Regions from separate parts of the Lutibacter sp. A64 genome, predicted to be linked through region 4. Evidence: riboswitches for the same ligand, from Rfam matches in the RefSeq annotation. Region 4 holds a riboswitch; each other region holds the start of a gene.
What was found. Region 4 has a riboswitch for cobalamin ahead of MKD41_RS03415 (DUF5074 domain-containing protein). Riboswitches for the same ligand answer to the same signal wherever they lie in the genome.
Positions count from the first base shown of each region.

Region 1 (2,209 bases), 380 kb from region 4:
ATTTCTTGGTCGACTTTAATTGTAATAATATTTTTTTTGAATTCTACAGGATTTCCAATACCGTAAATACACGAAACTGAGGCAATAATTATTACATCACGTCTTCCAGAAAGTAGGGCAGAGGAGGCACTAATTCTAAGTTTTTCAATATCTTCGTTTATAGATAAATCTTTTTCTATATAAGTACCTGTTGTAGGTAAAAAGGCTTCAGGTTGGTAATAATCGTAATAAGAAACAAAATATTCAACGGAGTTGTTAGGGAAAAACTGCTTAAATTCTGAATATAACTGAGCTGCTAAGGTTTTATTATGAGCCAAAACCAATGTAGGTTTTTGAACTTTTTCTATTAAATTGGCTACAGTAAATGTCTTTCCAGAACCTGTAACACCTAACAATGTTTGAAATTTTTCACCAGATTCTACACCTGCAACAAGTTGTTTTATAGCTTCAGGCTGATCTCCAGTTGGTTTAAATTTTGATTCTAATTTTAATTGCATAGCACAAAAATAAGCTAATTTTTATGGTTTTCGTAGTTCGTTTTATTTGGATTTTTTTATTGTTAATAATTATCTTAATAACATATTTTAAAAATTAGTTTTTCAACATATTTCTTGATTAATTTTAACCTAGAATTTGGTTCTGTTATGCCTCAACGGTGTATTTGATTAAAAGGGAATCAGGTGAAATACCTGAACTGTTCCCGCAGCTGTAAGTTCAATTAGGGTTTTACACTCTTTGTCACTGTTTTAACTAAAATGGGAAGACGTAAAACTAGAACAAGTCAGAAGACCTACCAATCTCAGTTTAATGTCAAGCTTTCGGGAGAAAAGTGAATGGCATAGAATATTCTTTTTTTGAATAATCTTAGCTTTTGGCAATTTATTAACCAATCTGTAAATGATTAATTTTTTATTATTACGGATATAACTTGATAATAGTGAATTATTCGAGCATTCAAATAGTATTACAAGAAGTACCTGGAGAAATTAGTATTTGCTTTAGTATTTGCGGCTGTAATTTGTTTTGTAAAGGCTGTCATTCTCCTATATTATGGAAAGATAGCAATGGGAAGCAGCTTACAGAAACAGTTTTTAAGAATACGCTTAAAAATTATAAAGGGTTAGCCAGTTGTGTATTGTTTATGGGAGGAGAATGGCATAAAAATACATTGATTAATTACCTTAATTATGCCAAGAATGAAGGCTATAAAACCTGTCTTTATACTGGAAAAGAACAAGTAGATGAAAATATACTAAAACACTTAAGCTTTATAAAAACAGGTAAGTGGATTCAAGAATTAGGTGGTTTAGATGCACCAACAACCAATCAGAAATTTAAAGAAGTACAATCAAATAAATTATTAAATCATTTATTTCAAAAATAATAAGTTATGATAAGATTAACCGAGCAACAAGTAACTAAAAAAATTAACTTTATTAGTAATTATATCAATGCTAATAATGCAGCTGATGGTTCTAAAATGGATGCAAATGCAAATGTATCTTCAAAAAATATTGCCACTATGGAAGCTGAATTAAATAAAGATATTAATATTCAGATAAATAGGCAATTGGTGAAAAATAAAATAGAACAGCTTTTTGGTAGGGATTTATCTAACGAATATATTCGACAAATAGAATCGCACGAAATATATGTGCACGATGAAACTTCACTAAAACCTTATTGTACTTCTATAAGTATGTATCCTTTTTTGTTTGATGGATTGACAAAATTGGGAGGAGAAAGTAAAGCTCCGCAACATTTAGAGAGTTATTGTGGTGAATTTGTCAATCTTGTTTTTGCTGTCAGTTCTCAATTTGCTGGTGCGTTAGCAACAGTTGAGTTTTTATTGTATTTCGATTATTTTGCTAGAAAAGACTTTGGAAATGATTATTTAACTACAAACACCAAAACAGTTTCAAATCATTTACAACATGCTGTTTATGCTATTAATCAACCTGCGGCAGCAAGAGGCTATCAGTCTGTTTTTTGGAATGTTTCTCTATACGATGAAAAATATTTTGATAGTTTATTTGGCGAATTTGTGTTTCCTGATATGAGTAAACCACAATGGGAGAGTTTAAAAAAATTACAGCAATTTTTTATGAAATGGTTTAATACCGAAAGAGAAAAGGCGGTATTAACTTTTCCAGTTGTTACAGCTGCAATGTTGGTAAAAGATGGAAAACCTGTTGATTCTGAATTTGCT
Region 1 is NZ_CP092487.1:1,234,985-1,237,193, reverse strand. It holds gene uvrB (excinuclease ABC subunit UvrB) at 1-497, opposite strand, end outside; cobalamin riboswitch at 617-812, shown strand; gene nrdG (anaerobic ribonucleoside-triphosphate reductase activating protein) at 938-1,384, shown strand; gene nrdD (anaerobic ribonucleoside-triphosphate reductase) at 1,391-2,209, shown strand, end outside.
Region 1: it holds a riboswitch for cobalamin, as region 4 does, so the genes downstream of both, nrdG (anaerobic ribonucleoside-triphosphate reductase activating protein) here and MKD41_RS03415 (DUF5074 domain-containing protein) in region 4, are expected to answer to the same signal.

Region 2 (2,209 bases), 1.5 Mb from region 4:
CACCTTTAAGCGTTTTATAATCTGGATCTATATACCTGCTATAATCTCTACTAAATTTTACGTTGAAAAGTAATTCGTGTTTATTGAAGTATGAATTTTGTAACGAGCCATGTACAAAAAAATTCGTATCCCATTGCCGTTGCACATGTTCATATCTGTTAGCAACAATGGCTCCTGGCAAGCCTCGTTCAGAATCATATATATATGCCTTTAACATTGCTCGTCCACCTTTCTTTAATTTTGCGTGTAAAGACACTTCGCTACGTAATGCGGTTATATCTCCATTCTGACGAACAGCAATAGTATCATATCCATTATCTTTACTATACCTATATTTATATTCCCCGTCAGCTTTTACCCATTCAGCACTTGCGGATAAAGATATTTTATCCGATAATTTATGTTGAAAAAATACCGCGGGATTAAAAAGTCCAAATGAACCCGTTTTAAACGTTGTTCTTAAATGTGTTTTTTCTGTTTCTGAAAAATCTGGAACTTTGGTTTGTAAAAACAATGTATTAGAAGAGAAAAACCCACGAGCAGGTTGAAAAATAGATGATTTTTGACCATTATAAAGTGAAATAGATTCTATATTATCTAGCGAATATTTCCCTAAATCTACTTGACCATTTTGAGCATTCCCAACAGTCATTCCATCATAAAAAACCGCAGTATGAGCACTACCAAGACTTCTTACATTAATTGTTTTTATTCCGCCAACACCTCCATAGTCTTTTAACTGCACTCCAGAAAAATAACGTATAGCATCTGCAACAGATAAGCTATTCATTTTCTCTAATTGCTGCCCAGATAAAACTTGAGCTGGCATAGGTGAAGCTATTTTAAATTTACGTTTAGTTGCAGTTAAAACAACCTCATCTAACGCAATTCTTTTAATAGAATCAAGTTTTAGATTAACCTTCTCTTCTGAAGATTTATTTTGCGCATAAATTGGGTTCAACAACAAACCTAATGTTTGTAATAAAACACCAACACTGATAAGGCATAAAAGCCTTTTGTTACATAAAAACATAAAAACTATTTGATCGTTATCAAATAACTTTAATGGAAAAAATGAAATCAAATGAAAATTTGATGATCTGCATCTGGCTTCAAAGCTTTATTCCACGAAAGCTCTAAAATTATACACAGTGGCAGGTATCCTGACTTATTCCCATTTTGAACCGCCTTCCCATCTCAAAATCATAGAGACAGTGGCAAAAGATTGGCCTAAAATTATAGACCTGTCAAAATGTTGCATGGAACTTACAGTAACGGGTTTGTTCAGGATTTTCACCTGATTCCCTCTTAATTAACTATACCGAAAAGCATAGTTAAACCAATGCGCTACAAAGATAAAAAACTCTTTATATTTAACGCCTTATTTTTATTTTATTAATAGCGTAAAAAAGTGTTTTTTCAACATTATCTCTTAACAATCTGAGCGCTTTGGTTTTATTATTTTATAATTATTTTTTTTAACAACATTAAGTTAATCCTAAATCGTTACAATAATCTTATTTTTGCTTTTCAAATTTAGAATATGGATTTTTCAAAGGTAAAATTAGTAGTTACAGATATGGATGGAACGCTACTAAATTCAGAAAGTAAAATAAGTGATCATTTTTTAGGACTATACAAGCAGCTTAAAAAAAATAATATAAAATTTATTGCTGCAAGCGGAAGGCAATATTTTAGTATTGTAGATAGATTTGATAAAAGTATTCAAGATGAAATAACTATTATTGCTGAAAACGGTGCATTTGCTATGCGCGGAAATAAAGAATTATTTACGTTAGAATTACCAACAGCATACATTTCAAAAAGCATTGAGATTCTTAGAAAAGTAAAAAATGCCCAAATAGTACTTTGCGGAAAAAAAGCTGCTTATATAGAAACCGAAAACGAAGCTTTTATTTCAATGTTTAAAAACTATTATTCTGAATACACATTGGTTGATGATCTTACCAAAGTTACAGATGATACCTTTTTTAAAATTGCAGCTTTTCATTTTGAATGTTCTGAAACTTACATTTACCCTTCAGTAAAACAATTAGAAAATGAATTACAAGTAATTGTTTCTGGTAAAAATTGGCTAGATATTTCTCATAATAATGCAAATAAAGGGTATGCTTTAAATATTTTTCAAAAAGAATTAAATATTGCTAAAGAAGAAACCATGGTTTTTGGAGACTATAACAACGATTTA
Region 2 is NZ_CP092487.1:3,345,381-3,347,589, reverse strand. It holds gene MKD41_RS13690 (TonB-dependent receptor) at 1-1,033, opposite strand, end outside; cobalamin riboswitch at 1,137-1,359, opposite strand; gene MKD41_RS13685 (HAD family hydrolase) at 1,544-2,209, shown strand, end outside.
Region 2: it holds a riboswitch for cobalamin, as region 4 does, so the genes downstream of both, MKD41_RS13690 (TonB-dependent receptor) here and MKD41_RS03415 (DUF5074 domain-containing protein) in region 4, are expected to answer to the same signal.

Region 3 (2,209 bases), 1.4 Mb from region 4:
ACCAAGTGTATGAATGGTTATGGAGTAAAAGTGCACATTCTTTTGAAGAAATGACAAATATTTCAAAAGATACACGACAAATGCTCGAAACTAATTTTGTAATTAATCATATTGAAGTTGATGATATGCAACGCAGTGCTGATGGAACTGTAAAAAATGCTGTACGTTTACACGATGGTTTAGTGGTAGAATCTGTGTTAATACCTACTGGAAGCAGAACAACAGCTTGTGTGTCTAGCCAAGTTGGTTGTAGTTTAGATTGTAGCTTCTGTGCAACGGCGCGTTTAAAGAAAATGCGTAACCTTAATCCCGATGAAATTTACGATCAAGTTGCAGCAATAAACCAAGAGAGTTTATTGTATTACAATCATAAATTATCAAACATTGTTTTTATGGGAATGGGAGAGCCCTTAATGAATTATAACAATGTATTAAAATCTATAGAAAAAATTACTTCAGAAGAAGGCTTGGGAATGTCTCCAAAAAGAATTACGGTTTCTACTTCAGGAGTTCCTAAAATGATAAAAAAATTAGCAGATGATGAAGTTAAATTTAATTTAGCAGTTTCATTACACTCTGCCATAGATGAGGTTAGGTCTAAAATAATGCCTTTTAGTAAAGCATTTCCGTTAACAGATTTAAAAGAATCTATAGAATATTGGTATGCAAAAACAAACAGCAGAGTTACTTACGAATATGTTGTTTGGAAAGGAATTAACGATACAAAAGAAGCCATAAATGCTTTGGTTAAATTTTGTAAATATGTGCCTTGTAAAGTTAATTTAATTGAATACAATCCAATTGACGATGGTGAGTTTCAACAAGCAAATCCACAGGCAATAGACGATTATATAAGCATTTTAGAAATGAACGATATAATTGTTAACGTTAGACGAAGTAGAGGGAAAGATATTGATGCCGCTTGTGGGCAATTAGCAAATAAGAAAAGCTAGATTTTTTGTAGCGGTTATTTTTTAATAACTTTCTAAAGTTTAAAGCAAATTGTACTTAAACGTCTTACTGAGCTTGTCTCAGTATCTCATAATTTATATATACAAATTTTATTAACTACAAATGTTAACTTGTACATATATTTTAAATTAAGAAGTGTATAGGTTGATGCGAAATTCGGCTAAATTTAGGTTTATTAAACGTAGATAGATTAATATTTAGTTATATATTTGCTGCATGTTTGGTTTTGCATTTATTTTTTAAATGTGAATTAAAAGGGAATTCTGTTAAATTCAGAAGCTGTTCCCGCAACTGTAAGCTAAGTCTTTTTATAAAGATGCTTTTTGTTACATAACTTCAAAATAACCACTGCATTGTAAAGTGTGGGAAGGTTAACAAAAAGACGCGAGCCAGGAGACCTGCCAGAAAATAACAACTTAATTACAAGTTAGTTGTCGGGAGAAACAACATTTTAATTATGAGATATTTTTTAATTTTAGTTGTGTTTTTTTATAGTTTCGCATTGTTTTCGCAAGAAAAGAAAGCTGAAGCTTTAGATACTGTTTATCTAAAATCTGTTAAAATAATAGAAAAATCTATCGGTCAAAAAACAACTATTTTATCTAAAAAAACAATTCAAAATTATAGCCCACAATTAACAGAAGTCTTAAATTTTGAAACGTCCATTTCTTTTAAAGAAAATGGTTTAGGAATGGTTTCTTCACCTTCTTTTAGAGGAACCACGGCACAGCAAACAGCTGTGGTTTGGAATGGAATAAATATTAATTCTCAATTTTTAGGTCAAACAGATTTTAATACAATTAGTACTGCTAGTTTTGATGAAATTGTTATTAGGCCTGGAGGCGGAAGCACACAATTTGGAACTGGAACTATTGGTGGAAGTATAAATTTAAATAATAATTTTTCTTTTGAGCAACAAGATCAACTAACTGTAAATGCCAGTTATGGTAGTTTTAACACTAAAGAAATTGGTCTAAAAGCAAGCACTTCAACTTCAAATTTAAATGTTAATGGTGGTTTAGCTTATTTTGATTCTGATAACGATTATAAATATGCCAATTCCAATCAAAAAAATGAAAACGGAGAATTCTATAATAAATCGGCCTTTTTAAATGGAGCTTATAAATTTAATTCAAAACAACAACTTAAATTATACTCTTCATTATTTAATGGTTTACGTCATTTTTCTATTTTAGAAACCACGCAAAGTAGAACTAAATATAAAGATGAAACGTTA
Region 3 is NZ_CP092487.1:3,504,987-3,507,195, forward strand. It holds gene rlmN (23S rRNA (adenine(2503)-C(2))-methyltransferase RlmN) at 1-953, shown strand, start outside; cobalamin riboswitch at 1,177-1,392, shown strand; gene MKD41_RS14305 (TonB-dependent receptor plug domain-containing protein) at 1,430-2,209, shown strand, end outside.
Region 3: it holds a riboswitch for cobalamin, as region 4 does, so the genes downstream of both, MKD41_RS14305 (TonB-dependent receptor plug domain-containing protein) here and MKD41_RS03415 (DUF5074 domain-containing protein) in region 4, are expected to answer to the same signal.

Region 4 (2,209 bases):
AAATATCAAGATTGGTTAGAGAAATCCATTAAAAGTATTAGAAAAATAAAGGAAGTATATTTTAATGAAAATAAACTTTAAAATAAAAAAAGTAGTTAATTATACATATTAACTACTTTTTTATAAAAATTAAGCTGCTTTTTGTTTATTGATATAATTCTTTATAATTAAAAACAAAGTCAGTAGGAGCAGTTCCTATGTTCTCAAACTTATTTAATTCTTCGCCTTCTTCATTAAAAATTAGCATTACACTATTACTCATATCAAAAAAGTCTGTTACACCGGCTAAATAAATGTCTCCAGTTTTAGGATGAATTTTAAGAGCTGTAGTAAAAAACAGGTTGTAATTAAATGGTGTTATAAATAATTCTTGAGTTTTATTTTCGCTATCAAAACGATGAATGTTTCCTGTTGAAGTTTCTTGCCAATAAAAATATTTTGAATTAGCTGAAGTCAACATTCCATTACGATATAATTTTACATCAGTACCTAATTTTACGGTTTCTGCAATAGATAAATCAGCGTTTAATTTTACAAATGTAGCTTCTTCATTTCTACCTTCTGTAGCAATCCAAATATTGTTATTTGGATCGGTAACAATTCCTGAAACATTATCTGAAAATGTAAGTATTTCATTTACAGACTCAGTAGTTGTATCAAATTCTTTTACTGAATTTCCATCAGCAATAAGTAATTTATTTTCTATAGCTAAAACAGCCGATTGTATAGCAGGAACATCTGAAATACCATCTATTTTATTTTGAATTGCAGCATTTGTAAAATCTACATTATAAAGTAATCTGGTATTACTGTAAGCGCTTAAAATATATGCTTTATCATTATCTACTAGTGAAATATATGCTGGATTTCTAGCTTCAGAAGTAGAAATAGTTTCTTCAAGTTTTAAAGTTTCAGCATTTGTAACAGTTATATAGTTAGCACCACTTTGTGAAACGAAGTAAAGTTTATTATCTGAAATTTGTCCACTAATTAAATCGGTTCCTAATGTTTTATCTGGATTTTCTAGTTGAAAAACTTTAGATGTAAATATTGAATCTTTTAAGAATCCAACAGTTCCATTATCATTTTCAGAAGAAGCAGAAACAATAAAAACACCTTCGGCATATTTTCCAAAAACACGGATGTTATATATTAAGGTTTCTTTACCTGCTGAATTTTCAACAACTAATTTTAATTCGTTTTCACCAATTGAATTTGATAAGAAAGTATATGTTGGTTCAGTTGATACAATTTCATCATTTAGAAACCAATTTATAGTAGTTTCTGTTAAATTTTCTATTTCAGGGTTCAATACTATTGCTTCTTCAAAATCTAATTGGTAATTTGTTTTTTGAACTAAAATTTTTGGGGAAAATAGCGAATTGTCTTCAGAACAAGACATAAAAACAAGTGTAAACAGCGTTATACTGAAAATTAATTTAAGTTTCATTTTATTTGTTAATTTATATGGTTACAACAATATAAACCTTAGGTAATAAATATGGTAGTATACAATAACGTACCATAAGCTTTTATTCCCGAAAGCTTTGATATTTAATATGTATTTAGGCAGGTTTCCTGACTGATTTCAGCTTTATTTACCTTCCCATTTAAAAAAACAGTGGTTGTGGTAAAGCCATTTCGGTGAAAAAATCACCTGTGAAATTTACAGTAGCGGGTACTGTTCAGAGTTTTCATCTGATTCCCTTTTAAACTTATAAAGTCACCTAAAAACGCCGCAAAGTTAATTGTTTTTTTCCTAATTAATTTCCTTTTAGATATAATAAAAAAGAAACAATTTAAGTAGTGTTAAGTGTCAATTAGTTATGTTTAAAAGTATAGTGAAGTATTGTTTTAAATAGGTGTTATTTTGTGTAAATAGCTACTTAAACTTGGGTTTTATTCAACTTTAATAGCTTTAATAATAGCATTAGATTCACAATTAATAACTGTAAGTGTAATGTTTTTTAGGCTATCAATTCCTTTGATATTATATTGATATAGGCAACTGTCTAATTTAATTTTATGAGCTAAATCTACATCTCCATTCTTTAGGATTTGAGAAATATATGCGGTATCAATTTTTTTGGTATTTAAAATAGTCAATGCATTTTCTGAAAAAATACGTTCTTTAGCTCTAATATTTTTTAATACACGTGCATTTGGACCGTAATCAAAAGTAGTATTTTTTTTACCCCAAATAAATACT
Region 4 is NZ_CP092487.1:858,597-860,805, forward strand. It holds gene MKD41_RS03410 (TrmH family RNA methyltransferase) at 1-81, shown strand, start outside; gene MKD41_RS03415 (DUF5074 domain-containing protein) at 146-1,450, opposite strand; cobalamin riboswitch at 1,552-1,746, opposite strand; gene MKD41_RS03420 (hypothetical protein) at 1,900-2,209, opposite strand, start outside.